4 regions of the Streptomyces sp. NBC_01476 genome follow, and region 1 is predicted to be linked to each of the others. Evidence: riboswitches for the same ligand, from Rfam matches in the RefSeq annotation. Region 1 holds a riboswitch; each other region holds the start of a gene.
What was found. Region 1 has a riboswitch for cyclic di-AMP ahead of OG552_RS13655 (transglycosylase family protein). Riboswitches for the same ligand answer to the same signal wherever they lie in the genome.

Region 1 (7,503 bases):
GCGACCTCGTACCCCGTCTCACCGGGGAGGACGTAGTGCAGCCGGGCGCGGGCCTGGGCGCGGACGTAGTCCGGGTCCTGCCAGCGCGCCTTCTCCTCGCGCAGTTGCTCGACCTTCTGCTTGGCCTGCTGGGCCTCGCGCCGCTGGTCGGCGATGTCGGAGCGCTGGGCGATGTACTGCCGCATCGGGTAGGCGAGGGCGATCACCAGGGCGCACAGCACGAGGGCGAGCAGGGCGGCGCGGCCGGTGAGCTTGTTGCGGCGCACCGGACGCCGGGCCGCGGCACGGTAGACGCGCGCCTGCGCCTCCTGGCCGATCGCCTTCAGCCGGGCCGCGGTGGAGAACCGGTCCGCCGCCACGCTGTGACTCCCCTCGCCGTTCCTGACCGCACAACCGTACGTACCCGATACTCCTGCGTCCCCGCCCACGGTACGGGACCGGGTGCGGGGACGTACGGAGGCGGTGGCCGTGAAGGCCGGTGCGGGCGTAACCGGTGGGGCAGGGTCAGTGCTTGAAGCGGGGGAACGCGGAGCGGCCGGCGTAGACCGCCGCGTCGTCCAGGATCTCCTCGATCCGCAGCAGCTGGTTGTACTTGGCGACGCGCTCGGAGCGGGCCGGGGCACCGGTCTTGATCTGGCCGCAGTTGGTGGCGACGGCCAGGTCGGCGATGGTGACGTCCTCGGTCTCACCGGAGCGGTGCGACATCATGCACTTGTAGCCGTTGCGCTGGGCCAGTTCGACCGCGTCGAGGGTCTCGGTCAGCGAACCGATCTGGTTCACCTTCACCAGCAGCGCGTTGGCGGTGTCGTTGTCGATGCCGCGCTGCAGACGCTCCGGGTTGGTGACGAAGAGGTCGTCGCCGACGATCTGCACCTTGGCGCCGAGCTTGTCGGTGAGGACCTTCCAGCCGGCCCAGTCGTCCTCGAAGAGCGGGTCCTCGATGGAGACCAGCGGGTAGGAGGCGACCAGGTCCTCGTAGTACTCCGTCAGCTGGGCGGCGGACTTCTCCTCGCCCTCGAAGGAGTACTTGCCGTCCTTGTAGAACTCCGAGGCGGCGACGTCGAGCGCGAGCGCGATGTCCTGGCCGGGCGCGTAACCGGCCTGCTTGATCGCCTCCAGGATGAGGTCGAGCGCCTCGCGGTTGGAGCCGAGGTTCGGCGCGAAGCCGCCCTCGTCGCCGAGGCCGGTGGACAGACCGCGGGTCTTCAGCACGCCCTTGAGGGTGTGGTAGACCTCGGCGCCCCAGCGCAGCGCCTCGGAGAAGGACTCGGCGCCGATCGGCGCGATCATGAACTCCTGGATGTCGACGTTGGAGTCCGCGTGCGAGCCGCCGTTGAGGATGTTCATCATCGGGACCGGCAGGACGTGCGCGTTCGGGCCGCCGAGGTAGCGGAAGAGCGGCAGGTCGGACGCTTCGGAGGCGGCGTGCGCGACGGCCAGCGAGACGCCGAGGATGGCGTTGGCGCCGAGCGAGGACTTGTCCGGGGTGGCATCCAGGTCGAACATCGCCTGGTCGATCAGCCGCTGCTCGGTGGCGTCGTAGCCGACCAGCTCGGGACCGATCTGCTCGATGACCGCGAGGACCGCCTTCTCGACGCCCTTCCCCTGGTACCGGTTGCGGTCGCCGTCACGGAGTTCGAGGGCCTCGAAGGCGCCGGTGGAGGCGCCGGACGGGACTGCGGCACGGCCCGTGCTGCCGTCGTCGAGGCCGACCTCGACCTCGACGGTGGGGTTGCCTCGCGAGTCGAGGATTTCCCGGGCTACGACGACGTCGATGGACGGCACGTTGTCTCCTTCTGAGATGTCTTCTCTTCTTTATCGGGACGAGCCTAACGGGCATCCGGGCCCGGATCGGCGCTAGGCCCGGACCAACAGACGGAATACCCCGGCCGGACACGCCAGGGGGAGGGCGTGTCCGGCCGGGGTGGTCGAAAGGCTTCGGCCGGCGTCCATCCGGCGTTCAGCCGGCAACTGCCCGTCCGGGGTCCCGCGGTGCCGGTCCCGGCGGCGGCGTCAGGGCCGTCACCGGGTCCTGGATCAGCTCAGGTGGAGGTGCTGGCCCGGGTAGATCAGGTTCGCGTCCTGCACGATGCCGTGGTTGAGCTCGTAGAGCTTCTTCCAGCCGCCGGCCACGTGGTGCGCGGCGGCGATCTTGGAGAGCGAGTCGCCGTGGACCACGGTGTACTCGCCGTCGCCCTTCTGGACCACCTTGTGGTGGGTGGTGTGGCGCGGGGCGGAGTGCGCCGGGGCGGCGGCCTTGTGCGTGGTCTTCGCCGGGGTGGACGCCTTGGTGGTGGTGGAGCTGCTGTCCGAGGCGGACGACGAGCCACCGGTGTTGACGTCGGGCGACGGGCCGCCCGCGGTCAGACCGCCGGCACCGGCGCAGGACCAGGCACCCGGGCCCTGCAGGGCGAGCAGCTTCTCGGCGACCGCTATCTGCTGGTCCTTGGTGGCGAGGTCGGCACGCTGGGCGTACTGCAGACCGCCGGCCGCTTCCCAGCTGGACTGCGAGAACTGCAGGCCACCGTAGTAGCCGTTGCCGGTGTTGATGGACCAGTTGCCGCCGGACTCGCACTGCGCCACGGCGTCCCAGGTGGCGACCGAGGCGGCCGACGAGGAGGTGGCGCCGATCAGCGGTACGGCGATCGCGGTACCGGCAACACCGGCGAATGTGGCGAATCGGACGAGCTTGGAGGCACGACGGTGCTTAGCCATGGTTTTTTGGGTCCCTCACCGACGCCTACGAGGTCAGCTGTCGGGTTCGGACGTGAGTTGCCCGGCCGGACCGCATCGTGCTCGTGCGGCCATCTCGGCTTCACCCCAAGCCGGGCCCCTGCCTGGTGTACGTACGCAAGCCCGGATGCTCTCCGGTGCTGCGGCGGCGTACGGCCGGGGTCCGGCGGAAGACCTTGGGTCCCCCGCTCCTGCCTGCGGCGCTTTCGCGTCGACTGTTCCCGTCGGGCGGCGGCAGGACTCGGCGTTCCTGCCCGGCGGGGCCCGCTGTGGCGAGCGTCAAAACGTTAAGCACAGCCCCACCGATAGGACAAACATCCCGGTTCGGACCGCCTACCGGGTCCGCCCGCCCGGCCGCTGAACGAAGTCGCAGGTCACGGCGGAGAGTTTCAGCGCTCTGCGAGCGGGCGGTCACAGCGGCCGGAGAGAGGCTTGTCACATCTTCGGAGAGGAACCGTGAGCGGTACGTCCGGTTTGTCGGCCGACCGTCATCAACCCATTTCTCAGCCGAGGTTGAGGATCTGTCCGGGTTTGATGAGGTTCGGGTTGTCGCCGATCGACTGGTGGTTGATGTCGTAGAGGTGCTGCCAGCCGCCGTCCACATGCTGCGCGGTCGCGATGCCGGAGAGCGAGTCGCCAAGACCCACCGTGTAGCCGTCGGGCCGTGAAGTGCCCGAATCATCACCCTTGTTGGTGGTATCCACCGAGGTGTTCACCGGGCCCGGGTCGGTGATCGAGTAGATCTGCGTCCGGGTCGCCTGGTCCTGTGCGGCCAGTTCCTCGTCGGTGGGGCTGTAGGGCTTCGCGTGCTTGCCGGTGCTGCCGGTGCCGTCGCTCGCGCCCGGGAGGCCCGCCGTGGGGTCCGTGGGGGCCAGCGTGGTGGCGCCGGAGCCAGGGGTGACCGGCGGCGGGGTGACGGTCCCGGTGGGCGGTGTGGCGGGCGTACCGGGCACGGTCGGGTCGGAGGGCGTCACCGGCGGCGGCGTCGCGGTCGGGTCGGTGCTGCCCGTCGACGGCGTGGTGGGGGTGACCGGCGGCGGGGTGGCCGTCGGGTCCGTGCTGCCGGTGCCGGCGCTCGGCGGCGTGGTCGCCGGAGTCGACGGGTCCGTCGTCGGGGTGCTCGCGGGCGTGTGCTCGCCGGGCTGCGCCGGCGTCGGGGCGCCCGGGTCGGTCGGCGCGGCGTCGTCGGGGAGCAGGCCGGTGCCCTGCTCGCAGCCGGGCCAGGCGTTCGGCCCCAGGTCGGTGAGCATCTTCTCGGCCACGGCGATCTGCTGGGCCTCGGTGGCGAGGTCCGGCCGCTTGGCGTACGCGGTGCCGCCGTACTGGTCCCAGGTGTCCTGGGTGATGGCGAGGCCGCCGTAGAAGCCGTTGTGGGTGTTGGCGTGCCACATGCCGCCGGTCTCGCAGAACGCGACACGGTCCCAGGTGGTCTGGTCCGCGGCCTGGGCGGTGGCGGCGCCGAGCAGCGGGAGGGCGATGCCGGCGCCTGTCGCGGCGGCGGTCGCCATGGTCACCACGGCCGCGGGGGTCGGGCGGGGGCGTCGGTGCCGTCCGTTACCTGACGAGAGCATTGCGGTCGCCTTTCTTTCTGGCCTTACGCGCCCGTACGCTCCCGCCCTGGTCCGGTGACCTGCGAACTCGGCCGATCTGGCCGGATTTCCGTCCGCGGCGGTGTGCGCTGGTGGGGATCGGCGCGTCCCGCGAGCCGTGCGTGCCTCGCGTTGACCGCAGAACGTAGCGGGATTGACCGCCGGATCACAAGCCGATGTAGCGATCATCACGTCCGGGTCACGGCGGTGACGGGCCGTCACGTCACCTGGTGGGACCGGAAGGTGACTGCGCGGTGAACTCCACCGGAAGCGTCCGCAGTCCGCGCATGATCAGGCCGCCGCGCCAGCGCAGTTCCGCCGGGTCGGCGCCGGAGCGCAGATCGGGCAGCCGGGTGAGCAGACGGGCCAGCGCCGTTCTTGCCTCCAGCCGGGCCAGCGGGGCGCCGAGGCAGTAGTGGATGCCGTGCCCGTAACCGAGGTGCGGGTTGTCCCGGCGGGCCAGGTCCAGGGTGTCGGGGCCGCCGAACCGGGCCGGGTCGCGGTCGGCGGCGGCGAGCACCACCAGGACCGGGTCGCCGGCCGCCACGGCCTGGCCGCCGATGGACAGCGGCTCGGTGGCGTAGCGCCAGGTGGCCATCTCGACCGGGCCGTCGTAGCGCAGCAGTTCCTCCACGGCGGTCTCCAGCAGGGCGCTCTCACCGCGGGCCAGCGACTCCTGGAGCGCGTGCCGCTCGGCGGGATGCCGCAGCAGGGTGTGCACGCCGTTGCCGATCAGATTCACCGTCGTCTCGAAGCCGGCGAAGAGCAGGATGAAGGCCATCGCGGCGACTTCGTTCCCGGTGAGGTGCTCGCCGTGGTCGCTGGCCCGGATCAGACCGGAGATCAGGTCGTCGCCGGGAGCGGAGTCGAGTCCGGCGCGCTTGCGGTGGATCAACTCGACCAGATAGGCCCGCATCCGCTTCACCGAACGGGCCACACCGCCCCGCGGCCCCTTCCCGTGCCGGATCATCATCCCGGCCCAGTCCCGGAAGTCGTCCTGGTCCTCCGCGGGCACCCCCAGCAGGTCGCAGATCGCGTAGATCGGCAGCGGGAAGGCGAACTCGTGGATCAGGTCGGCCTCCCCGCGCCCGGCGAAGCCGTCGATGAAACGGTCCGTCAGCTCCGCCACCCGCGGGGCGAACTCGGCCACCCGCCGCGGGGTGAACGCCTTCGACACCAGCCGCCGCAGCCGGGTGTGGTCCGGCGGGTCGATGTTCAGCAGATGCGTCATCAGATCGGCGCTGCGCTCCCCGGGGATCCCGGTCTTCCCCCGCGACTCCCCCACGTGGTGCACCGGGTTCTTGCTCAGCCGGGCGTCCGCCAGCGCCTCCCGCGCGTCGCCGTACCGCGTCACCAGCCAGGCGTTCACCCCGCTGGGCAACTCGGTCCAGCGCACCGGCGCGTGCTCCCGCAGCCACGCGTACGCCGGATAGGGGTCGGTGGCGAACTCCCAGGTGAAGAGGGCGGGCATGCCGGATTCACGGTCCATCGGCTGAGTCACCCCCCGACGTTACTCATCCGGGCCCGGCCCGGTCGTCCCGGTCTGCTGGTCCCGCCCCAGCCACGGCGGGCCCGGCCCGTACCGGCACCGGTGCCTCAGACCGCGGCGGCCAGGGCCTCGCGGGAGAGGCGGTCGGCCAGGCGGGTGGTCTCGGGCAGGCGGTAGGCGGGGGCGAGGGAGAGGACATGGGCGGTGGCCGTGGGCAGATCGATGAGGTGGCCGGTGGAGACATAGACGGGGTTGACGCCGCTTTGGGTACGCAGCGCGCGGCCGACGGTCTCACCGTTGTCGGTCAGACCGGCCCAGGACCCGCGTGCGTCCGCGAGGGCGGCCGGATCGTGGCGCCCGGTGAAAGGGGTCTTGGCGACGCCTGCGGTGGGCAGGCCGGTGAGCACGCCGAGGTGGCAGGCGAGCCCGAAGCGACGCGGGTGGGCGAGGCCGTGACCGTCGCAGAGCAGCAGTTCCGGCGTGGTGCGCAGAGCCCGCAGCGCCTCGACGAGGACGGGGAGTTCGCGGAAGGCGAAGAGGCCGGGGAGATACGGGAAGGTGGTGGTCGCGGTGGCAGTGGCACACTCGACCACGGCGAGGGTGGCCGTGTCGATGACCACGACCGCGGCCGCCACGAGATCGCCGGTGCCGCTTCCGTCGCCCGCGTAGGCGACGTCGAGCCCGGCGACGGTGCGGGGCGCGGCCGGACCGGGGCCCCGGTGGTCGGCCAGTGGGCGCAGCCGGTCCTGGAGGGCGAGCGCCTCGGCCTCGCCGGCCGGCCAGGCGTGCGGTACGTCCACGCGCATCCGGCTACCGCTCCCCTTGCTCTTCTTGTCCCTCTTGTTCTTGCGCCGCCTGTCCTTCTGCCGCGCTGCTGTGGTCCGTCGGGGTGGGGTCGCCGGCCGGGGCGCCGCGCCGCTCCGCCTCCGCCGCCCGTATCGCCGCCCGGTAGCGGCGGGCCGCGTGCCGCAGGGCCGCCTCGGGGTCGATGCCCGCGGCCTGGGCGGCGGCGGCTTCGGCCAGCAGGTGGTCGCCGAGGTGCGCTTCGTCGTCGTACAGCGGCGCCGGCGGGGTGACCGGCAGCGGCAGGCCGGCGCCCCGGGCGCGGGACGCGAGCTTGGCGGCCAGGGCGAGCGCGGGAGAGGCGGGCGGGACGCCGTCGGTGACCGACTCCCGGGCCTTCTCCACGCCCTTGAGCCGCAGCCAGTTCTCCTGCACCTGCTCGGGAGTCTCGGCCACCTCGTCCCCGTAGATGTGCGGGTGGCGGTGGACGAGCTTGGCGACGAGCCCGGCGGCCACGTCGTCGATCCCGAACGGCTCCTCGGGGTGGCCCTCGGCGATCGCGGCGTGGAAGACGACCTGGAGCAGGACGTCCCCCAGCTCCTCGCGGATCGCCTCCCGGTCACCCTCCTCGATCGCCTCGACCAGTTCGTACATCTCCTCGATGCCGTACTTGGCCAGCTCCTCGTGGGTGCGCAGGCTGCTCCACGGGCATTCGGCCCTGATCCGGTCCATCACCTGGACCAGGTCGAGCAGGCGGGCGCCCGGCAGGTCGTACGAGCCGGGCAGCAGCTCCAGGTCGGGCATCGCGACCCGCCCCGAGCCGCCGAGCCGGGCCAGCTCGTCGGTGACGGCGGGGGCCGCGCCGCCCGACGGCGGCAGATAGACCACCGTGCGGCCGCCGGCGGTCGC
Region 2 (7,503 bases), 2.0 Mb from region 1:
CCGGCGGCCGTGTCCGTGACGGGGGAATCGCATGACCATGACGCCGGAGATCGCGGCTTTCCACACCGCGCAGAGTGTCGCGTCCGACCCGGGTGAGATGGCCGGTCTCTATGACGGACTGCCCACTGATGTGCGGGAGTTGGCGCGGGTGGTACGGGGTCTGACGGTCCACCGGGTGGAGGAGCGGCTGCTGGACATCACGCACCCGGTCGACCGGCTGCACGACGACGCCGAGACCCGGTACGTGGACGACATCCTGCGGCTGATCGTGGCACGCGACGACGCGCCGCTGGTGCGGCGGCGGGCCTATGCCGATCAATTCGTCGGGATCTGCCGGGATTTCGCGCTGCTGCACGTATCGATGCTGCGGCATGCCGGAATTCCGGCCAGGATGCGGTGCGGGTTCGCCGATTACTGGGGGATGGACGGATTCCACTTCGACCATGTGGTCACCGAATACTGGGACGACACGCGCGGCTGGCTGCTGGCCGACGCCCAGTTGGGCACCGCGGAGTTCGCCGACCGGTTTCCCGGTGTCGACTTCGACCCGATGGACGTCCCCCGGGACCGCTTCCTCGTGGCCGGCTCCGCGTGGCAGGCGATCCGGGCCGGGACGGCGGACCCGGAGACCTTCGGCCTGCCCTTCGAGGACGGCTCGATGGTGGGCGAGTTCTTCGTGATGGGGAGCGTCCGGCTGGACCTGTCGGCGCTCAACAAGGTCGAGACGCTGCAGTGGGACATCTGGGGCGGGGGCCCGGGCCCCGGCGAGGAGCCCACGGAGCAGGACCGCGAACTCTTCGACCGGGTCGCCCTGGTCACCGGCGGCGACCAGGTCGCCCACGAGCAGGCCCGCCGGCTCTTCGCCGAACACGACGCCCTGCGCACGCCACCGACCGTCCTCTCCCTGACCCCCTTCAACGGCCCCCGCGAGGTCACCTTGCGCTGAAGCAATCCCCGGGCCGCTGGGGGCCGGTCAGAAGCCGGGGCCGCCGATCGGGGGAATCGGCGGCGACGGGCGGTAGTGGTCGACGATCGCCGCGTCCGGGTTGAACCGGCCGCCGCGGTGGGCGTCCGGGTGGGTGTACTTCGCCAGGCGCCGCCGCCCCGACAGGGTGTCCCTGGCGAAGGTGATGGTGCGGCCGAGCAGCTTCTTCATGGCTGAACCCCCGTGGTCCGTAACGGATTTCCTGCCCGTATGGTGCGCTGCCCGGGTCCCGCGTACACCTCTTCTGAGCGAAACCTGAGCAAACGCGGGCCCGGAGAGACGCCGTCGCCGCGCTAGGCGGGGCGGACTGCGGCGGCGAAGGGCATTTCGGAGATGGGGGCGATACGGACCGGGGCGCCGGGGTGCGGGGCGTGGATCATCCGGCCGTTGCCGATGTAGATGCCGACATGGCTGAGGCCGGAGTAGAAGAAGACCAGGTCGCCCGGCCGGAGTTGGGACAGGGAGACGCGGGCGCCGGCATTGACCTGGGCGTAGGTGGTGCGCGGCAGGGAGACCCCCGCCGACCGCCACGACGCCTGGGTGAGGCCCGAGCAGTCGAAGGAGTTGGGGCCGGTGGCGCCCCAGACGTAGGGCAGGCCGAGGGAGCGGTACGCGAAGGCGACCGCCTGGGCGGCGCGGGCGGAGGCGGGCGCGGCGGCGGCGCCGGCCGTCAGCGGCGGGCGGACGGTGCCGCGGGTGGATGCCCCCGGGGCGGCGCCGGCGTCCGTGGCCTCGATCCTCGCCCGCTCGGCCGCGGTGAGGCGGGCCAGCAGCTCCTGCGCCCGGCTGAGCTTGGCCCGGACGGTCTGCTTGCGGGCGGCGAGCCGGTCCTGGGCGCTGCGCAGGGTGCTGAGCCGGCCGGCCGCCTCGGCCCTGGTGTGCTCGATGTCCCTTTGCTGGCCGGTGAGTTGCGTCAGCGCGGTGGTGACCCGTGCGCCCAGCCGGTCGAGCGTGGCGGCCCGGTCGAGATAGGTGTCGGGAGTGGCGTTCAGCGCCAGCTGCAGAGCGGGGTCGATGCCGCCGCTTCGGTACTGCGCCGCGGCCAGTGCCCCGACGGTGTCCCGGGTCGCGTTCAGCTTCGCGGTCTTGCGCGCCAGCTCGTCCTGGAGGTCGTCCACCGCCGCCCTGGCGGTGTCCGCCTGCTCCTTCGCGCCGTTGTACTGCTCGGTCGCCTGCTCGGCCTCGTGGTAGAGCGCGTCGACCTGGGCCTTGACCTCCTGCGTGGTGGGCGCCGGGTCCGCCTGGGCGGTCTCCCCGAAGAGCGCGGCCGAGGCGGCCGAGGCGATGGCCAGCGTGCAGGCGGCGCGGGAGACGAGCGAGCGGGACATGCGTAAGTGCGGGTCGCGACTGTGTGAGGCCATGGCGGCCGTCACTCCTTCCGGGGGCTTGAAGGGCCCTGTCGGCGGCCCGGCGGCGCCCGCACGGGGGAGCGGGCCACCGCCGGGCCTTCGGCGGAGGCGACCGGGCCGCCGTACGGATGGACGGCGGTGGGGTCGGTCGCCTGCGATGCGACGCTAAACCCGGTGCGGGGGAGGCCAGGGCACAGAGACCGGCACTGCCCCCTTTCGCCCGCCGGCGACCGGAACCGACCGCCGTTCGACGGGTGACCCGCCCGGATCGGCCCGCGCGCCGACCGAAGCGCCGGTTCGGCCGCGCGGTCGCGGCTCGGGTGCTACGGCAGCCGGGTCGCACGCCGCGGGCAGAGGGCTCGGGCGCTGCGGCAGGCGGACGGAGAGTGTCCGGCGGCCGGAAACCGGCAGCCGGACAGGAAGACAGCGGACGGACCGCCCCGGCGCCGCCCCGGCGCCGGCCCAAAGGAGGTCAGGCGATACGGCGCGCTGCCGCGAAGGGCATCCAGCTCATCGGGGCGACCTCGACGACCGCTCCGGTGTGCGGGGCGTGCACGACCTGGCCGTTGCCGATGTAGATGCCGACGTGGCTGATGCCGGAGTAGAAGAAGACCAGGTCGCCCGGCCGCAGCTGCGACTCGGAGACCGCCGTGCCGTCCTTGACCTGGTCCCAGGTGGTGCGGCCGATGGTGATGCCCGCCGCGCGGTAGGCGGCCTGGGTGAGCCCGGAGCAGTCGTACGAGCTGGGACCGGTGGCACCGGAGGCGTACGGCTTGCCGCGCTGCGCCATGGCGAACTGGATCGCGGCGGCGGCCCGCCCGGTGGCGGGGCCGGTGTACGTGGGGGCCGAACCGCCGGAGGACTTCGCACTCGTCGAGGCGGCCGGCGGCCGGCTCATCGCGGCGAGCTTCGCGCGCTGCTCGGCGTTGAGCGTGTTGAGCAGCTTCTGGGCCGCGGCGAGCTTCGCGGAGACGTTCTTCTTCTCGGTGGCCAGCTTGTTCTGCGCGGTGGTCAGCGCGCTGAGGCTGGCGCTGGCCTGGGCCCGCTGTATGGACGCCTGCTCCTGCTGCACCTTGAAGGTCTGCAGCGCCTCCTCCTGGGTGGCGGAGAGCCGGTCCATCATGTGGTTCTGCTCAAGGAAGGCGTCGGGGCTGTCCGAGAGCATCAGCTGGGTGGTCGCGCCGATACCGCCGTTGCGGTACTGGGCGCTGGCGAACTGGCCCAGGACGCGGCGCGTCTCGTTCATCTTCTCGGTCTTCTGCGCGACCTGGGCGAGCAGCTGGTTGGCCGTGGCCCGCTGGGTGTCGGTCTTCTCCTTGGCCTGGTCGTACTGCTGCGTCGCGACCTCCGCCTGCTGGTTGAGGCTGTCGACCTGCTTCTTGACCTCACTGATGGAGGGCTTGGCCGGCGCCGGGGTGGCGCTCGCGCTCTCGCTGAGCAGGGTGACCGATGCCAGGGCCGCCGCGGTGACGCCGACCGCCGCACGGGGGGCGGTCGTGGCGAGCATGGAGGTACGCGGCTTGCGGTGCGACGCCACGAAGGCGACTCCTTCCGTGAACCGCCGACCGGGTTAGCTGACGGGTTCGGGCGGGAAGTCGCCCTACGGTCCTGACACCTTGCGGTATCTGTCCCGATTCACCCCGAAGTGCTGGGTGGGTCCCCGGCTCCGGCCGGGGCCGGATTGAGCGGAGGTGGTGGGTTGCCGGCAATCGCACCGGACGGAGAACCGACCATCTAGCGGGCTACCGTAGTCAACTTCTGCACGAGTTGGGAAGTTTGGATCGCAATGTGACCGAAATCGCTTTGTGATCTTACCGGTTGTGCTGGACTTGGTGCGGATGGCCACGGACCGCCACGGATCAATACGGGCGAACGGCTCCGTAGAAGGGCATTTCGGTGATCGGCGCTATCTTGACGACCGTGCCGGTGTGCGGCGCGTGGATCATGTTGCCGCCGCCGATGTAGAGCCCGACGTGGCTGACGTCGCTGTAGAAGAAGATCAGGTCGCCCGGCTTGAGATCCGCCTCGGAGATCCGGGTGCCGACGTTCACCTGGTCGTAGGTGGTCCGCGGCAAGGTGATGCCGGCCGCCTTGTACGCCGCCTGCGTCAGCCCCGAGCAGTCGAAGGAGTCCGGCCCGGTCGCGCCCCACACGTACGGCTTGCCGAGCTGCTTCTGCGCGAAGGCGATGGCCTGGTCGGCTATGGAGGAGTTGGCCGGCGTCGTCGGCGCGTCGGCGCCCTTCGAGCCCGCCGTGGTCTTCGCCAGCTCCGCCGCCTTGGCGGCCTTCGCCTTCTCCGCCGCCGCGAGCGCCGCGGCCTTCTTCTTGGCCTCCGCCTCCTGCTTGGCCTGGAGCGCCGCCAGCCGCGCCTTCTCCTGCGCGGTGAGGGTGTTGAGCAGGTGCTGCGCCTGGCTGAGCTTGCTCTGTACGTCCGCCTTCGCCGTCTTCAGTTCCGTCTGGCGGGTGGTGAGCGTCTGCAGGCTCTTGGCCGCCTCGACCCGCTGCTTGGTCGCCGCCGCCTGCTGCGTCCGGAAGGACTGCATCGCCGACTTCTGCCGGTCGGCCATCACCTTGGTCAGGTGCACCTGGTCCACCAGCGCCTGCGGGTCGGGCGCCGTCAGGTAGCGGGTGGTCGTGGTGTCGCCGCCGCGGTACTGCGCCGCCGCGTACGTCCCGAGCACCCGGCGCGACTCGTTGAGGGTCTCCGTCTTCCGGGCGACCTGGGCCAGCAGCTTGTTGACGGTGGCGTTCTGCTGGTCCCGCTTCTCCTTGGCGCCGTTGTACTTCTCGGTGGCGACCTCGGCCTGGTGCATCAGCGAGTCGACCTTCGCCTTGACCTCGCTGATCGACGGCTGCGCGGGCTTGCCGGGCGCCGGCGTCGCGCTCGCGCTCTCGGTCATCAGGGTCACGGTGGCGAGCGCCGCGGTCGTGATGCCCACCGCGGCACGCGGGCCGGGGGCGCTCAGGAGCGCGGTACGCGCCTTACGGTGTGTGGCCATGGCGGGCTCCTTCGGGACGCTCTGCCTGGTGCGGCACCGTAGCCAAAGCGCGGGGGCGCTGGGAAGGGGGGTGTCCGATAGGCCCGATACCTTTTCGTAATGTTTTGCCGAAGGGGCCATATCGTCACGGAGCGTGCTGCCGGGGCTACGCCGGTGGCGTGGCCGGGGGAGCGGCCGGGGGAGCCGGTGGCGTGGCCGGGGGAGCGGCCGGTGGCGTGGCCGGGGGAGCGGCCGGGGGTGCGCCGGGCCCCGGCGAGCGGCTCCTGCCGAACCGGGGAAGAGTGTCGGTGCGGGCGCCTAGACTCGGTAGGCGATGAGCAGCCTCTTTGACGACAATTTCCTGGCCGGTCTCGAAGCCGCCCACGGCCCCGCCGACGCCGCGGCCCCCGAGCCGCCGGAGCCGGACGACGGGCCCGGCGCCGAGGACGTACCGCACGACCTGTTCGGCGACCGTTTCGACGGGCCGCCGCCGCGTGACGCCCACTACCGCGACGGCGCCGCCCGCCCCGCCACCGACCCCGCGCAGCTGCTCGAAGGGCTCAATGAGCAGCAGCGCGCCGCGGTCGAGCACGCCGGCGGACCCCTGCTCATCGTGGCCGGCGCCGGCTCCGGCAAGACCCGGGTGCTCACCCACCGGATCGCCTATCTGCTCGGCGCCCGGCACGTCCACCCCGGCGCGATCCTGGCGATCACCTTCACCAACAAGGCCGCCGGCGAGATGAAGGAGCGCGTCGAGCAGCTGGTCGGCCCGCGCGCCAACGCCATGTGGGTCTCCACCTTCCACAGCGCGTGCGTCCGCATCCTGCGCCGCGAGTCCAAGGTGCTCGGCTTCACCTCGTCCTTCTCGATCTACGACGCCGCCGACTCCAAGCGGCTGATGGCGCTCGTCTGCCGGGATCTGGACCTGGACCCCAAGCAGTTCCCGCCGAAGTCGTTCAGCGCCAAGATCTCCAACCTCAAGAACGAGCTGATCGACGAGGAGACCTTCGCCGGACAGGCGGAGAACCCCTTCGAGAAGAAGCTCGCCGAGGCGTACGCGATGTACCAGGCCCGGCTGCGCGAGGCCAACGCGCTGGACTTCGACGACATCATCATGACCACGGTCAACCTGCTCCAGGCGTTCCCGGACGTCGCCGAGCACTACCGGCGGCGCTTCCGCCATGTCCTGGTGGACGAGTACCAGGACACCAACCACGCCCAGTACACCCTCGTCCGCGAGCTGGTCGGCACCGGTGACGAGGCCGCCGAGCTGTGCGTGGTCGGTGACGCGGACCAGTCGATCTACGCCTTCCGCGGCGCGACCATCCGCAACATCCTCCAGTTCGAGGAGGACTACCCGCAGGCCCGCACCATCCTGCTGGAACAGAACTACCGCTCCACCCAGACCATCCTCTCGGCCGCCAACGCCGTCATCGAGCGCAACGCGAGCCGCCGGGCGAAGAACCTGTGGACCGAGTCGGGTGACGGCCCGGTCATCGTCGGCTACGTCGCCGACCAGGAGCACGACGAGGCGCAGTACATCGCCGACGAGATCGACCGGCTCACCGACGCCGGCGACGCCCGTCCCGGTGACGTCGCGGTCTTCTACCGCACCAACGCGCAGTCCCGTGTCTTCGAAGAGGTCTTCATCCGGGTCGGCCTGCCGTACAAGGTCGTCGGCGGCGTCCGCTTCTACGAGCGCCGCGAGGTCCGGGACGTCCTGGCGTACCTGCGGGTGCTCGCCAACCCCGAGGACGCCGTTCCGCTGCGCCGGATCCTCAACGTGCCCAAGCGCGGCATCGGCGACCGCGCCGAAGCGATGATCGACGCCCTCGCGCTGCGCGAGCGCATCTCCTTCCCGCAGGCGCTGCGCCGGGTGGACGACGCGTACGGCATGGCGGCGCGCTCGGCGAACGCGGTGAAGCGGTTCAACACGCTGATGGACGAGCTGCGGACGATCGTGGAGTCCGGCGCCGGGCCCGCCGTCGTCCTGGAAGCGGTGCTCGAACGCACGGGGTATCTCGCCGAACTGCAGGCGTCCACCGACCCGCAGGACGAGACCCGCGTCGAGAACCTGCAGGAACTCGCCGCCGTCGCGCTGGAGTTCGAGCAGGAGCGGGCGGAGGACGAGCCCGGCACGCTGGCCGAGTTCCTGGAACGGGTGGCGCTGGTCGCCGACTCCGACCAGATC
Region 3 (7,503 bases), 450 kb from region 1:
CGTCCTGTGGCCGAGGCAGAGCAGGTAAGCGTCATTGGGGCCGGCGTGTCCGGCCTGACCACTGCCGTCGTCCTCGCGGAGGCCGGGGTACGCGTCCACGTGATTGCTGCGGAGTGGCCTGGCCGGACCTCGCTGGCAGCCGGCGCCATGTGGGGGGCCCTACCTGGTCGAGCCCGAGGAGAAGGTCGACGAGTGGAGCCGGCAGTCCTTGGGGATCTTCCGCACGCTGGCTGACGATCCGAGCGCTGGGGTCCGTATCACCCCCGGCATCGAAGCCTCCCGGCACACTGGCACCCCGCCTGACTGGGCGACGACGCTGCCCGGCTTCCTGCCCTGCACCCCTGCCGCACTACCCCCGAGCTTCACGACTGGCTACCGGTTCGAGGTCCCCCTTGTCGACATGCCCGTCTACCTCGCTCACCTCCATACTCGCCTGATCGCCACCGGCGCCACGATCGCCAAGGGCAAGGTGACAGACCTGGACGATCCCAGGCTCGGCCCCGTCGTGGTCAACTGTGCCGGTCTCGGCTCACGCCAACTCGCGAACGACAGCACCCTCCGCCCCATTCGCGGCCAGCACGTCATCGTCACCAACCCCGGGATCACCGAGTTCTTCTCCGAGGACACCGGCACCTCCCCCGACCTGCTGTGCATCTACCCCCACGGCGACACCGTCGTCCTGGGCGGCACCGCCGTCGACGGCCGCGAAGACCTGAACCCCGACCCAGCAGCAGCCGACGCCATCCTGAGCCGATGCACGGCTGTCGAACCCCGCCTCGCCGGCGCCCGCGTACTTGCACACCGCGTCGGCGTCCGCCCGACTCGCGCAGTCGTCCGCGTCGAAGTCGAGGAGCGCCCCAGCGGCCGAACTGTCCTTCACAACTACGGCCACGGTGGCGCCGGCGTCACCCTCTCCTGGGGTTGTGCCCGCGACATTCAGCGCCTCCTGGGGCGCACGGGTCCGTGCTGACCTTTTCGCGGGCGGGCTGGGCGGCATTCATCAGGGCGGTCCGGGCCGGAGAAGTGGGCTTCCGCGTCTGACCTGCCGCGTCGGCGGCCCGGGGTCGGGGTTAGCCTCGGGGGATCTGGTGGTGAGGTGGGAGGAGGCAGGTCGGATGGCTGGGGTGTTGGGGAGTGCGGCGGCTGCGGGTGGGCTGATCGGTGGGTACGGGGTCGCGCGGTGGACGAAGCGGCGGGAGTTGGGGGGCGTGGCGCTGGCCGCGGCCGGCGCGGTGGCGGCGCGGGAGTGGAAGCGGCGGGCCGGGACGGGGGTCGCCGTGGGGATGACCGGCGCGTATCTGGCCGCGTTCGCCGGGGCCCATCCGCTGGCGAAGAAGGTCGGCGCGTGGCCGGCGGTGTTCGCCGTTGCGGGCGGGGTGGCGGTGGCGTCCTGGGCGCTGTCGGGGCGCGGCGAGTAGTCCTCCTGGTCGCTTACGGGGAGGGCCGTAACCCTGCCCGCGCCGCGTATGACGGTCCCGTAGCGTCGGCCCCGGAACCGTACGCAGGGCAAGCCGCGACGGCCCCTACCCCGTACGCGGGCTCGTGACGCCGGGCCCCGGCCTCATTCCGTACTGCCCCCGGGCCGTAAGCAGACCGGCGGCCCTGGCTGGGGGGGAGTAGCCAGGGCCGCCGGGGTTCAGGGGGCAGGGCGGGGGTCAGACGTGTACGTCGTGGGCGGTGAGCCACGGCAGGGGGTCCACCGCGTCCGCGCCGCCCGGGCGGACTTCGAGGTGGAGGTGCGGCGCCGGGACGTTGCCGGTCGCGCCGACCCGGCCGATCGTGTCGCCGGTCGTGACCCGCCCCGAGGTGACGACCATCGTCGAGAGGTGGCAGTACCAGAGCTCGGTGCCGTCGTCGAGCGTGACCACGACCCGGTAGCCGGACGCCCCCGCCCAGCCGGCCGAGGTGACCGTACCGCCGTGCACGGCATGCACCGGCGTGCCGGTGGGTGCGTCGAAGTCCTGGCCCGCGTGGATGTTGCCCCACAGGTCGGCCTCGCCGAAGCCCGCGGTGAGGGTGTAGCAGGAGACGGGCTTGATGTACGAGGCCGCGAGGCGGGCGAGGCGTTCGGCCTCGGCTTTCGCGGCGGCTTCCGTCTCGGCCTTCTCCTTCGCCTCGGCGGCGGCCTTCGCGGCGGCGGCCTGCTCCCGTACCTTCTGCGCGGCCGCGGCCCGGGCCGCCTGGTCGGCGGCGGCCTTCGCGGCGGCTTCGCGCTCGGCGCGGGCGACGGCCTCGCGGGCCTCGGTGGCGTGCGTGACGATGCGGGTGAGGAGCGCCTCGCCCGGGTCCGCGAGCGGTGTGCGGGCGGCTTCCGGCGGCAGGGGGACCGCACCGGACGGCGCCGGCAGCGCGACGGACGCCTCGGGCAGCGCGACAGGCACGGCGGGCGCGACAGACACGGCCGGCGCCGCGGGCACGGCGGCGGCGCCGGGGACCTCAGCCGCGCCGGGTACGTCAGGTACGTCGGGCGCATCCGGTACGGAGACGGGCACCGGTGCCGGAGCCGTTGCGGTGCCGGCCGCGGTGGCCACCCCGCTCGCCCCGACCGCCGCCATCGCCGCTATGCCGAGGACCGCCGAGCCGCGCGCCAGGGTCCGCTGGCGCGGAAGCGGCACCGGGGCAGAATCCGGGAGCGGCTCCCGGACCGGCTCCCGGACCGGCTCTGAGGCGGGGAGCGGTGCGGGAAGCTGCGCCGGCATCGAGGCGGATATCTCAGCGGGGAGTGAGCCTCGCCCGGTCGCGTCGTCAGTGCCGGAACCGGTGCCGGAACCGGTGCCGTAACCGGTCCCGGAACCGGCGCCGAAGTAAGTGCCCGGCTCGGTTCCGAAGTCGGTGCCCCGTTCGGTACGGACGCCGGCGGTGCCGGAACCGGTGCCCGAACCGGCGCCGAAGTCGCCACGGAAGTCGGTACGGAACTCGTCCCGCTCCCCGGCCGCCTCGTTCTCGGGCCGGGCAGGTGCGTAGGCAGGCTGGTTCGACGCCACCGCGGGCGCACTCCTTTCCTTCCCTCTCGCCTACCGGGTTAGCTGACGGGTTCGGAGCAGGAAGGTCTCCTACGGGCCTGGTCGCTGCCCGATTCACCCCAGATGTTGGGTCCCCGGTTCCCGCGGACGGGATTCGGCAAGCGCACGGTGCCGCCTCTTACGACGGTGTTGACGACCGCGCTGCGTTATCGAACGTTAATAGAGCCGGAGACGTTTTCCAAGCCGAATCGGAGAGTTGGGGGTGGTCAGCAAGAGGACATGCGCAGGTCCATCCGGGCAAAACAGGCACCTGGCGTGGCCGGGTGGTGATGTGAGCGTGTGTCAGTCGTTATCCGGAGCGGTCGGACTGGCTACCGTCGGTGATCAATCGTGAACGAAACGAGACGACGGAGGTCCCCACGACGGACGAGTGCCAGTGGTCTGGTCCTGTGCCAAGGGGCGAATCGCTTGTGAGGCCGGACGCAAGGGCCGCACGATGGTCTCGCTGTTGTCATGGACCCGCTCAATTCAGCCCTGCGACCGCACACCCCAGGGAGCCCGCCATGGTACGACCCAGCCGCCCCCAACTCCCTTACGCCTCCAGCCGGTCCGCCCCACCGGACACCCCCACCCGCCGCTCGCTGCTGCGCGGCGGCCTCGCCCTGGGCGCGGCGGCCGGCGCGGTCGCCGCCGGCCAGCTCTGGGGCGGCGCGGGCGGTGCGCACGCGGCCGGCGTCGACTACCCCGGCGCCACCTGGGCGCCGGCCAGCCCCGCCAACTACACGGCCTCGGACCGCCCTTCGACGTACCCGATCGACCTCGTGGTGATCCACGTGACCCAGGAGACGTTCGCCGACACCATCTCCCTCTTCCAGGACCCCGCCCACGCCGCCACGGCCCACTACGTCGTCCGCTCCGCCGACGGCGCCGTCGACCAGTGCGTCCGCGAACACGACGTCGCCTGGCACGCCGGCAACTGGGACTACAACACCCGCAGCATCGGCATCGAACACGAGGGCTGGGTCGACGACCCCTCCTACTTCACCGACGCGATGTACCACGCCTCGGCCCTCCTGACCGGCGCCATCTGCGACACGTACGGCATCCCCAAGGACCGCGAGCACATCATCGGCCACGTCGAGGTCCCCGGCACCGACCACACCGACCCCGGCCCCAACTGGGACTGGCCCCGCTACCTCCGCCTGCTCAACGGGGGCTGAGCCGGTCAGGGGAGGGGGAACATCGCGGTCAGGCGGGGGAGGCGGCGGGTGGATTCGGGCTCGTCGAGGACGGACCAGCGGGTGCCGGAGGGGGTGAGGCCGGGCGGGGTGCGGGTGGTGGAGTCGGCGGCGAGGAGGGTGCGGGCGGCGGCGTGGAAGGCGTCCCCGCAGTCGTCGAAGGTGCCGGTGAGCTGTTCGTAGGCCGCGGGGGCGAGGTGGGAGAGCGTTTCCCACTGGGGCCAGGCGTCGGCGGGCCAGGCAGCGCGCGGCAGGCTGGACAGGCGCAGGACCTCCGGGGCGTAGGCGAGGACGTCGGCGTCGGTGAGGGCCGCCTCGAAGACCGGGCGGCCGAGGCTGACCATCCACTGCTGGAAGGAGCAGAACGCGTCGTCGGAGCACCAGCCGCCGAGGATGCGGTCGGCGGCGGCCCACAGGTTCCAGGTGAAGGCCTCGCCGGTGACGCTGTCGAGACACGCCTGGAAGGCGATGACGTCCGGTGGGGGGAGAAGGAGGAGCGCGTCGCGGAGCCATGCGTCCCGCTTGTCGCCGCTGAGCCCCTGGCGTCTGCAGTCCGCGATGAGAGTCCAGAATTGGTCCGTCTCCATACCAGCGACTATGCCAGGGGCCTGCGACAAAGTACCCCCAATTCCAGCTGATGGACGCGGAGTTGGCGGTCAGCGGGGCGGCGTGTCCGGTACCTGGCGGGGGCGGCACCACGGAAGCGGGAGAGGCGGGACAGGACCCGAGGGGAAGCCGGAAAGGCGGGGAGGGCCCATGCCGGAAACCCGCGAGGGACCCCGCCACCGGCCGAGTACGGCCGCCCCTCCCGGTCCCGTGCGGGAGAGGCGGCCGTACGTCCCGGTCCGTGACAACGACGGACGGCGACGGACGGCGACGGACGCCGGCCATGACGCCGGCCACGACGCCGGCCACGCCGATTACGGCGCCGGCACCGCCTGCGTCTTCACCACCATCCAGTCGAGCACCGGCGTGCTCTGCAGATAGACGAGCACGCACATGAACGCCAGGAACACCACGCTCCACAGGATGACCCGCCGGAAGAGGATGCCCTCGCGTCCCTCGAAGCCGACCGCCGCCGCGGCGATCGCCAGGTTCTGCGGGGAGACCATCTTGCCGAGCACACCGCCGGAGGAGTTCGCCGCGGCCATGAGTGTCGGTGACAGTCCGGCCTGGTGGGCCGCGGTGATCTGGAGCGCGCCGAAGAGCGAGTTGGAGGAGGTGTCGGAGCCGGTGACGGCGACGCCGAGCCAGCCGAGTATCGGGGAGAGGAAGGCGAAGGCGGCGCCCGCGCCGGCCACCCACAGGCCCAGCGTGGTGGTCTGGCCGGACTCGTTCATGATGTAGCCGAGCCCGAGCACCAGCATCACGGTGAGGATCGCGAACTTCAGCTGGTCCAGGGTGCGTCCGTACGCGACCAGGCCGCGGCGCAGGCCCACGCCGAGCAGCGCCATGCTGATGACCCCGGAGATGAGCAGCAGACTGCCCGCCGCGGAGAGGTAGTTGAGCTTGAAGGTGGTGGCGACCGGGTTGCCGGCCGCGTTGATGATGTGCAGTCCGGGCCAGTTGACGATGTGGGTGACCGACTCGATGCCGGTGCCGGTCTGGCCGGCCTTGGCCGGTGGCTTCCCGGTGATCGCCGGGACGCGGGTGGCCAGTACGAACACCACGATGATCGCCAGGTAGGGCGCGTACGCCTTGAAGACGTCCAGCGGGGTGTCGCGCGGGGCCGGTTCGGCCTCGGAGTCGACCCGGGTCAGGACGAGGGAGTCGGTGTGCCCGGCGGGGGCACCGTCGCCGCCGCCGGCCGGTGCGAGCGGCCGTCCGGTGCCGCCGCCGGCGCCGCCGGTCTCGAAGCCGTCGTCCTCCTCGGTCTCGGTGTACGGCTCGGCCGCCTGCCACACCCGGGTGAAAGCGAGCAGCGCGAGAGCCGAGACGAGAGCGGCGACGATGTCGGCGAGCTGTACGGACCAGAAGTTCGACGCGAGGTACTGGAAGACCGCGAAGACCACACCGCACAGCACAGCCGGCTGCCAGGTCTGCCGCAGGCCGCGCTTGCCGTCCACGATGAACACCAGGGCCAGCGGCACGAAGAGCGCCAGGACCGGGGTCTGCCGGCCGACCATCGCGCCGAGGTCGTCCACCGGCAGGCTGGTGACGCCGGCCAGGGTGGTGATGGGTGCCGCGATGGCGCCGAAGGCGACCGGCGCGGTGTTGGCGACCAGGGCCACGATCGCCGCCTTCAACGGCCGGAATCCCAGGGCGATCAGCATCACCGAGGTCATCGCGACGGGGGTGCCGAAGCCGGCCAGGGCCTCCATCAGCGCGCCGAAACAGAACGCGATGATGATGGCCTGCACCCGCCGGTCGTCGCTGATGGACGCGAACGACCTGCGCAGGACGTCGAAGTGGCCGGTCTCGACGGTGAGGTTGTAGACCCAGATCGCGTTGATGACGATCCACATGATCGGGAAGAAGCCGAACGCCGCTCCCAGCGCACCGCTGTTGAGGGCGTCGGCGAACGGCATCGAGTACCCGGCGCAGGCGATCAGTACGGCGACCGCGAGCGCGATCAGCGAGGCGAGCCACGCTCTCATCCGCAGCACGCCGAGCAGGACGAAGAGCACGAGCAGCGGGAGGATCGCGACCAGGGACGACAGCCCGAGGGAGCTGCCGATCGGGCTGTAGTCCTGTTGATAGCTGGCGAGTTGGTGACCGACGGTGTGTGTCATCTTGACCCCTTTGTCTGTACGGCTCTCCGGTCGGCGGGGGAGGTGGTGAGGGCGGTGCCGGGGCCGTCGAGGGCCTGCGCGAGCAGCCGTTCGACGGGGACGCCCCGGATGGCGGCGTCGAGCACCTGGACGGTGTGCGCGACGGGCATCCGTTCGCCCATCCGGGCGAGGGTGGTGGCGACCTGCATCCAGCAGCCAGGGTTGGCGGTGACCATGAGCCCGGCGCCGGTGCCCAGGACCGCTTTCGCCTTGCGTTCGCCGAGTTCCGCGGCGGGTTCCGGGTGCAGCAGGTTGTACGTGCCGGCACTGCCGCAGCAGATCTCGGCCTCGGGCAGTTCGCGCAGGGTCACCCCGGGGATGCCGCGCAGCAGCCGGCGGGGCTGGTCGCGGACGGCCTGGGCGTGGGCGAGGTGGCAGGCGTCCTGGTAGGCGATGCTCACTGGAAGGGGGTGGCGGGGCGCCACCGGGCCCATCTCGTCGAGGAGTTCGGTGATGTCGCGCACCTTGGCGGCCAACTGCTCGGCTCTGCGGGCCCAGTCGCCGGGTTCGTCGCGCAACTGGTGGCCGTAC
Region 4 (7,503 bases), 3.2 Mb from region 1:
AGCGGTGCACGTCACGGTCGGAGAGCCGGGGGTAGGGGGCGAAGAAGCGGAAGTACTTCGACTCGTCGGAGACCTTCTCGTAGAAGTCGACGAGCCGGCCCGCGTCGCCCGGACCGATCGGACGGATGTGGGCGATGCCGCCGTCGCGCAGGACGACGTCCGCCTCCCAGTGGACCGGGTAGGGGTGAGCCGGCTGCTCCGTCATGGCCCCAGCGTAAGCGGGCGCGCCCTACTCGCGCGGCCGACGCGTAACAGGCAGGCTGGACGCACTGTGCGGGACCTAACCGAAGGGCATCACCATGGCTGAGCGCCGCGTCAACGTCGGCTGGGCAGAGGGTCTGCACGCCCGCCCGGCGTCCATCTTCGTCCGCGCGGCGATGGCCGCCGGCGTGCCGGTCACCATCGCCAAGGCGGACGGCGGCCCGGTGAACGCGGCGTCGATGCTGGCCGTGCTGAGCCTGGGCGCACAAGGGGGCGAGGAGGTCGTGCTCGCCTCGTCGGCCGAGGGCGCCGACGCCGCGCTCGACCGGCTGGCGAAACTCGTCTCGGAAGGGCTCGACGAACTGCCGGAAACCGTCTGAGAGATCTTCTTCCGGACCCGGGCGGCGCTTATTTCAGGCCACCGCCCGGCCGCGGGCAGCGGAATGCAACGGGGCCGGACATTCCCCCATGGAATGTCCGGTCCCGCTTTCTTGCATTTACGCGGGCCACAATTCTATGCCCTTGTATACGGTGTGAATGTTAAGCGCGGCGGCGCACCGCGTTTACGGGATGTTTCAGGATCCTCACCGCGGCCGCCCGCTCCACGTGCACCGCGGCCAGCCGGCGGGCCCGTTCGGCGTCGCCGCGCGCCACCGCGTCGATGATCGCGGCGTGCTCCTCCCACGACTCGGCGGCCCTGGTGGTGCCGCCGTCGCCGTACACCCAGGCGATCTTGTGCCGCAGCTGGGTGAGCAGGGCGGCCAGTGTCGGGCTGCCGGACGCCTGGGCCAGCGTCTCGTGGAACCAGCCGTCGAGGGACGGCAGGTCGGACAACTGCCCCTGCACCGCGCGTTCCTGCCCGAGCCGGACCAGACCGCGCAGCACCTTCAGGTGCGCCTCGGTCCGCCGCTGGGCCGCGCGGGCGGCGCCCAGTGGCTCCAGCAGTCCGCGTATCTCCAGCAGGTCGGCCGCCTCCTGCTCGGTGGGCTCCGCGACGGAGGCCCCGGCATGTCTGCGGGTCCGGACGAACCCTTCGGACTCCAGGGTGCGCAGTGCTTCGCGCACCGGCACCCGGGAGACCCCGTACCGCTGCGCGAGCAGCTCCTCGGTCAGCCGGCTGCCCGGCGCGAAGAAACCGCCGACGATGTCGTCGCGGATGGCCGTACACACCACCTGCGCCGAGATACGCCGCCCCGCGCCGTCCGCCCCGTTCACGTCCGGTTCCGCATCGCCGACTCCGTTTCTTTCCCCGTATTGTGCCGCGACTCTATTCCAGCACACCGGGAAAAGGGAAAGCACCCCTGGAATAGTTGGATTGTTTTTGGACAGGAGGGGCGCTTTCGGGCACGCCCGGGACCGATCCGGAGCGCTTTAGGACACCAACGGACAAGGACGAAGGCCCCGGCGGGGGCAGCCGGGGCCTTCGGTCGTGCCGGTCCGCGGCCGGGGCGGCGGACCGGAGCCGGATCAGATCGTGACGCCGTGCGAGGCCATGTACGCGACCGGGTCGATGTCGGAGCCGTAGTCGGGGGTGGTGCGCACCTCGAAGTGCAGGTGCGGGCCCGTGACGTTGCCGGTGGCGCCGGAGATGCCTATCTCCTGGCCCTCGGTGACCGTCTGGCCGGCCGACACCAGCGGCTCGGTGAGGTGGCCGTAGAGGGTGTACTTGCCGTCGGCGTGCTTGATGATCACGTCGTTGCCGTAGGCGCCGTCGGCGCCCGCGGAGATCACCGTGCCGACCGCGACCGCGTGGACCGGGGTGCCGGAGCCGACCAGGAAGTCCACACCGGTGTGCGAACCGCTGGACCACAGCGACCCGGAGGCCTTGTAGCCGGTGCCGATGGCCGCGTCGCCGACCGGCTTCATCCAGCCGGAGTCGGTGCTGACGGGCAGTGCGGCCCGCGCCTCGGACCGGCTGGCGGCGGCCGGCGCCGCGGTGCGGACCGCCGCGGCCTTCGCCGCCGCGGCTGCCTTGGCCTCAGCCTGTTCCCTGGCCTTCGCGGCAGCGGCGGCCCTGGCCCGGGCCTGCGCCCTGGCCTGCGCCGCGGCCTTGGCCTTGGCCTTGGCGGTGTCGGCTGCCTTGTGCTGGCTCTCGGCCTGGGCGGCCAGGGTGTGCGCCAGGGACGCGTGCACGTCCAGGGCCTGGGTGAACGCGGTGGGCTGCGCGGCGGCCGCGGGGGCCTGCCCGGGGGCGGCCATCGCGCTGGCGCCGATGGCGCCGCCCGCGGTCAGTACGGCGATCCCGGCCACGGTGGCGGCGGTACGCCCGGGGTGGACGCGACGGTGCTTCCCGCCGGGGGCGGGCAGAAATTTGAACGCCATGAGGAGGCGTCGCTCCTTTCCTTCCTTCTCGCCTACCGGGTTAGCTGACGGGTTCGGAGCAGGAAGGTCTCCTACGGGGCATCCGCGGCTACGGCGGCGGGTGGCCCCGATTCACCCCAGGGACGTGGGTCCCCGGCTCCCCTCGCGGGGACTCGGCGATGTCTGGGTGCGGCCGGACGAATCGGACGCTGCTGCCTTTCACGGGCAACGCGCGTTGACGCTAACCGGGCACTTGGCCGTACACCAAACAGATCAGCTGATATGTAGCGCACGCCACACACACCCCGGCAGGGCGCAAAACACCCCGGAACCCCGATGCCTGAGGGGCGACCGGGGTTCCGGGGTGTGGGGGTGAAGCCTGCGGCGGGCTCGCGGAGCCCGGCCGGCACCTCGCCGGTGCGGCCCGGTGTGCCGTCAGCCGATGACGCTCACCGGACCGATCCCGAGGGCCCGTACCGGCTCCTCGATGGAGGCCGCGTCACCGACCAGGACCACCACCAGGCGGTCCAGCGGGAAGCCGTTCACCACCGCCGCGGTGGCCTCCACGGTGCCGGTGGCCGCCAGCCGGGCGTACAGCCGGGCCTGGTAGTCGTCCGGCAGCTCCTGCTCCACCTGGTCGGCGAGCGTGTCCGCGACCGCGGCGGCGGTCTCGTACCGCAGCGGTGCGACCCCGACGAGATTCTGCACCGCGACGTCCCGCTCCTCCTCGGTGAGACCGCCCTCGGCGAGGGTGCGGATCACCTGCCAGGTGTCGGCCAGCGCCGGGCCGGTCACCTCGGTGGCCACCGAGCCGCTGATCGCCAGCAGCGCGGCGCCGGTGCCGTCGGCCGAGCTGAGCAGCACCTGGGCGAAGGCCCGCACGCCGTAGGTGTAGCCCTTCTCCTCGCGCAGCACCCGGTCCAGCCGTGAGGTGAGGGTGCCGCCGAGGCTGTACGTGCCGAGCACCTGGGCCGCCCACACCGGGTCCTGGCGGTCGGGCCCGGTACGGCCGATCAGCAGCTGAGTCTGCACCGCGCCCGGCCGGTCCACGATCACCACCCGGGCGGTGTCGTCCGAGGTGAGCGCCGGGCGGGGACGCGGCTTCGCGGCGCCCCCGGTCCAGCGGCCCAGGGTCTCGGTGAGCAGCGCCGGCAGGTCGATGCCGGTGAAGTCGCCGACCACCACGACGGTGGACGTCGCCGGCAGGACATGGGCGGTGTAGAACTCCCGGACCGCTGCCGCGTCGATGCCGCGGACGGTCTCCTCGGTGCCCTGACGCGGCCGTGAGATGCGCAGCGTGGACGGGAAGAGCTCCTTGGACAGCGCCATGGCCGCGCGGCGGGCCGGGTTGGCCAGCTCGTGCGGGATCTCGTCGAGCCGGTTGGCGACCAGCCGCTTCACCTCGGACTCGGCGAAGGCGGGGGCGCGCAGCGCCTCGGCGAGCAGGCTGAGCGCCTTGTCCAGCCGGGAGGCGGGCACTTCGAGGGAGACCCGGACACCGGGGTGGTCGGCGTGCGCCGACAAGCTGGCGCCGCACCGCTCCAGCTCGGCGGCGAACTCCTCGGCGCTGTGCTCGTCGGTGCCCTCGGAGAGCGCCCTGGCCATGATGGTCGCCACGCCCTCCAGGGCCTCCGGTTCCGCGTCCAGCGGCGCGGCCAGCACCACCTCGACCGCGATCACCTGCTGTCCCGGCCGGTGGCTTGTGAGCAGTGTCACCCCGTTGGGCAGGGTGCCGCGCTCGGGCGCCGGGAAGGCCCACGGCTTGGGCTCGCCCGGCTGCGGCTGCGGGTGGAACGTCATGACGGCCGCGGTGTCGCTCACGCTTCGCTCTCTTCCTGCTCGGTCGCCTCGGTGGCTTCGGCGCCCTCGGCACCCTTGGCGTTTTCGGCGCTTTCGGCGCCTTCGGCCTGGTCGCCCCCGGTGGGTTCGTAGACGAGGACCGCCCGGTTGTCGGGCCGCAGCCGCCCCGCGGCCACCGCCTTGACCTCCTCGGCGGTGACGGACAGCACCCGCTGCACCGCGGTCAGCGCGAGCTGCGGGTCGCCGAAGAGCACCGCGAACCGGCAGAGTTCGTCGGCCCGTCCGGCCACGGTCGCCAGCCGGTCCAGCCACTCCCGCTCCAGCTGCGCCTGGGCCCGCTCCATCTCCTCGGGCGTCGGGCCCTCCTCGGCGAAGCGGGCCAGCTCCTCGTCCACCGCGCTCTCGATGGCGGTCAGTTCGACCCCGGAGGACGCCTTGACGTCCAGCCAGCCGAGGGAGGGCGCCCCCGCCAGCCGCAGCAGCCCGAAGCCGGCCGTCACCGCGGTGCGGTCGCGCCGCACCAGCCGGTTGTGCAGCCGGGAGGACTCGCCGCCGCCGAGCACGGTCAGCGCCAGGTCGGCCGCGTCGCCCGCCCGGGTGCCGTCCTCCGGCAGCCGGTAGGCGGCCATCAGGGCGCGGGAGGGCACGTCCTCCTCGACGACCTCGCGCAGCTGGCCGCCCATGACGTCGGGCAGCGAGCCGTCGCGCGGCGCCGGCTTGCCGTCGTGCGCGGGGATGGTGCCGAAGTACTTCTCGATCCAGGCAAGCGTCTGCCCCGGGTCGATGTCCCCGACCACCGACAGGACCGCGTTGCCAGGCGCGTAGTAGGTGCGGAAGAAGGCCCGGGCGTCCTCCAGGGAAGCCGCGTCCAGGTCCTCCATCGAGCCGATCGGGGTGTGGTGGTAGGGGTGCCCGTCGGGGTAGGCGAGCGCGGTGAGGCGTTCGAAGGCGGTGCCGTACGGCACGTTGTCGTACCGCTGGCGGCGCTCGTTCTTCACCACGTCCCGCTGGTTGTCCAGGCTCTCCTGGTCCAGCGCGGTGAGCAGGCTGCCCATCCGGTCCGCTTCCAGCCACAGGGCCAGTTCGAGCTGGTGGGCGGGCATGGTCTCGAAGTAGTTGGTGCGCTCGAAGCTGGTGGTGCCGTTGAGCGAACCGCCCGCGCCCTGTACCAACTCGAAGTGGCCGTTGCCCTTCACGCTGGCCGAGCCCTGGAACATCAGGTGCTCGAAGAGGTGAGCCAGGCCGGTACGGCCCTTCACCTCGTGCCGCGAACCGACGTCGTACCAGAGGCAGACGGCCGCGACCGGGGTGAGGTGGTCCTCGGAGAGCACCACCCGCAGGCCGTTCGACAGGCGGTGTTCGGTGGCTGTCAGGCCGCTGGAGTGTGCCTCCGGGGTGGCCGTGTGACCCATGGGCAAGCTGTCCTTCCGGTCGCTGCTGCGTGACTGCGTAGAGTGCTGCCACTCTAGGGAAGCGAGCCGGTGCCGCGCGAAGTTCCCGCCCACGGCGCGCTCGCGGCGGGCGGTGGTCCGCGCTGTCGGTGGCGCGGTCCACAATGGTCCGCAGCAGTCCCGACCGGGCCGCGGGGCGTCAAGTCCCGCCGGTCCGGCAGCAGTCCCCAGGTCCAGAAGAAGGAGCGCCGCCGAGATGGCCCGCCGCACGACGAAGACCCCGCCGCCTCCCGACGACGGTTTCGAGGAGCGCATCCTCGACATCGACGTCGTGGACGAGATGCAGGGCTCCTTCCTTGAGTACGCCTACTCGGTGATCTACTCGCGCGCGCTGCCCGACGCCCGCGACGGCATGAAGCCGGTGCACCGCCGCATCGTCTACCAGATGAACGAGATGGGCCTGCGTCCGGAGCGGGGCTACGTCAAGTGCGCCCGGGTCGTCGGCGAGGTGATGGGCAAGCTCCACCCGCACGGCGACTCGTCCATCTACGACGCCATGGTGCGGATGGCGCAGCCCTTCTCCCAGCGGCTGCCGCTGGTCGACGGCCACGGCAACTTCGGCTCGCTGGACGACCTGCCGGCCGCGATGCGGTACACCGAGGCCCGGATGTCCGGTCCGGCGCAGCTGATGGTCGAGTCGATCGACGAGGACACCGTCGACTTCGCGCCCAACTACGACGGCCAGGAGCAGGAGCCGGCCGTCCTGCCGTCGGCCTACCCCAACCTGCTGGTGAACGGCTCGTCGGGCATCGCGGTCGGCATGGCCACCAACATGCCGCCGCACAACCTCGGCGAGGTCATCGCCGCCGCCCGCCACCTGATCCGCTACCCGAACGCCGACCTCGACGCCCTGATGCGGCACGTCCCCGGGCCGGACCTGCCCACCGGCGGCCGGATCATCGGCCTGTCCGGCATCCGGGACGCGTACGAGTCGGGCCGCGGCACCTTCAAGATCCGCGCCACCGTCACGGTGGAGGACGTCACGGCCCGCCGCAAGGGCCTGGTGGTGACCGAACTGCCCTTCAATGTCGGGCCCGAGAAGGTCATCGCCAAGATCAAGGACATGGTCGGCGCCAAGCGGCTGCAGGGCATCGCCGACGTCAAGGACCTCACCGACCGCGAGCACGGCCTGCGGCTGGTCATCGAGATCAAGAACGGCTTCAACCCCGAGGCCGTGCTGGAGCAGCTCTACAAGCTGACGCCGATGGAGGACTCCTTCGGCATCAACAACGTCGCCCTGGTGGACGGCCAGCCGCTCACCCTGGGCCTGCGCGAACTGCTCCAGGTCTATGTCGACCACCGCTTCGAGGTGGTCCGCCGCCGCAGCGAGTTCCGCCGCACCAAGCGCCGCGACCGCCTGCACCTGGTAGACGGCCTGCTGGTGGCCCTGGTCGACATCGACGAGGTCATCGCGATCATCCGGGCCAGTGAGAACGCCGCGGCGGCCAAGCAGGGCCTGATCGAGCGGTTCGGGCTGTCGGAGATCCAGACCCAGTACATCCTCGACACCCCGCTGCGCCGGCTGACCCGCTTCGACCGGATCGAGCTGGAGTCCGAGCGGGACCGGCTGAACGCGGAGATCGCCGAGCTGACCCGGATCCTGGAGTCCGACACCGAGCTGCGCAAGATGGTCTCGGCCGAACTGGCCGCGGTCGCCAAGCAGTACGGCACCGAGCGCCGCACGGTACTGCTGGAGTCGGCGGACTCGCCGGTCTCGGCGGTGCCGCTTGAGGTCGCCGACGACCCGTGC

Region 2: linked by a shared signal. The riboswitch ahead of OG552_RS22330 (C40 family peptidase) and the one ahead of OG552_RS13655 (transglycosylase family protein) in region 1 are both predicted to bind cyclic di-AMP.
Region 3: linked by a shared signal. The riboswitch ahead of OG552_RS15455 (M23 family metallopeptidase) and the one ahead of OG552_RS13655 (transglycosylase family protein) in region 1 are both predicted to bind cyclic di-AMP.
Region 4: linked by a shared signal. The riboswitch ahead of OG552_RS27455 (M23 family metallopeptidase) and the one ahead of OG552_RS13655 (transglycosylase family protein) in region 1 are both predicted to bind cyclic di-AMP.

Annotation. Positions count from the first base shown of each region.
Region 1 is NZ_CP109446.1:3,061,062-3,068,564, forward strand. It holds gene OG552_RS13645 (FtsB family cell division protein) at 1-359, opposite strand, end outside; gene eno (phosphopyruvate hydratase) at 505-1,785, opposite strand; gene OG552_RS13655 (transglycosylase family protein) at 2,038-2,715, opposite strand; cyclic di-AMP (ydaO/yuaA leader) riboswitch at 2,723-2,867, opposite strand; gene OG552_RS13660 (transglycosylase family protein) at 3,237-4,241, opposite strand; gene OG552_RS13665 (cytochrome P450 family protein) at 4,546-5,811, opposite strand; gene OG552_RS13670 (endonuclease V) at 5,919-6,617, opposite strand; gene OG552_RS13675 (nucleoside triphosphate pyrophosphohydrolase) at 6,622-7,503, opposite strand, start outside.
Region 2 is NZ_CP109446.1:5,089,868-5,097,370, forward strand. It holds gene OG552_RS22315 (transglutaminase-like domain-containing protein) at 32-946, shown strand; gene OG552_RS22320 (hypothetical protein) at 974-1,156, opposite strand; gene OG552_RS22325 (C40 family peptidase) at 1,279-2,346, opposite strand; gene OG552_RS22330 (C40 family peptidase) at 2,807-3,871, opposite strand; cyclic di-AMP (ydaO/yuaA leader) riboswitch at 3,879-4,032, opposite strand; gene OG552_RS22335 (C40 family peptidase) at 4,194-5,333, opposite strand; gene pcrA (DNA helicase PcrA) at 5,647-7,503, shown strand, end outside.
Region 3 is NZ_CP109446.1:3,508,155-3,515,657, forward strand. It holds gene OG552_RS15440 (hypothetical protein) at 46-234, shown strand; gene OG552_RS15445 (FAD-dependent oxidoreductase) at 209-970, shown strand; gene OG552_RS15450 (hypothetical protein) at 1,116-1,418, shown strand; gene OG552_RS15455 (M23 family metallopeptidase) at 1,656-2,984, opposite strand; cyclic di-AMP (ydaO/yuaA leader) riboswitch at 2,997-3,133, opposite strand; gene OG552_RS15460 (N-acetylmuramoyl-L-alanine amidase) at 3,527-4,183, shown strand; gene OG552_RS15465 (DUF4240 domain-containing protein) at 4,189-4,788, opposite strand; gene OG552_RS15470 (L-lactate permease) at 5,122-6,933, opposite strand; gene OG552_RS15475 ((Fe-S)-binding protein) at 6,930-7,503, opposite strand, start outside.
Region 4 is NZ_CP109446.1:6,266,236-6,273,738, reverse strand. It holds gene OG552_RS27470 (bifunctional acetate--CoA ligase family protein/GNAT family N-acetyltransferase) at 1-205, opposite strand, end outside; gene OG552_RS27465 (HPr family phosphocarrier protein) at 300-581, shown strand; gene OG552_RS27460 (GntR family transcriptional regulator) at 742-1,416, opposite strand; gene OG552_RS27455 (M23 family metallopeptidase) at 1,669-2,523, opposite strand; cyclic di-AMP (ydaO/yuaA leader) riboswitch at 2,539-2,691, opposite strand; gene OG552_RS27450 (M16 family metallopeptidase) at 2,938-4,302, opposite strand; gene OG552_RS27445 (M16 family metallopeptidase) at 4,320-5,714, opposite strand; gene OG552_RS27440 (DNA gyrase/topoisomerase IV subunit A) at 5,950-7,503, shown strand, end outside.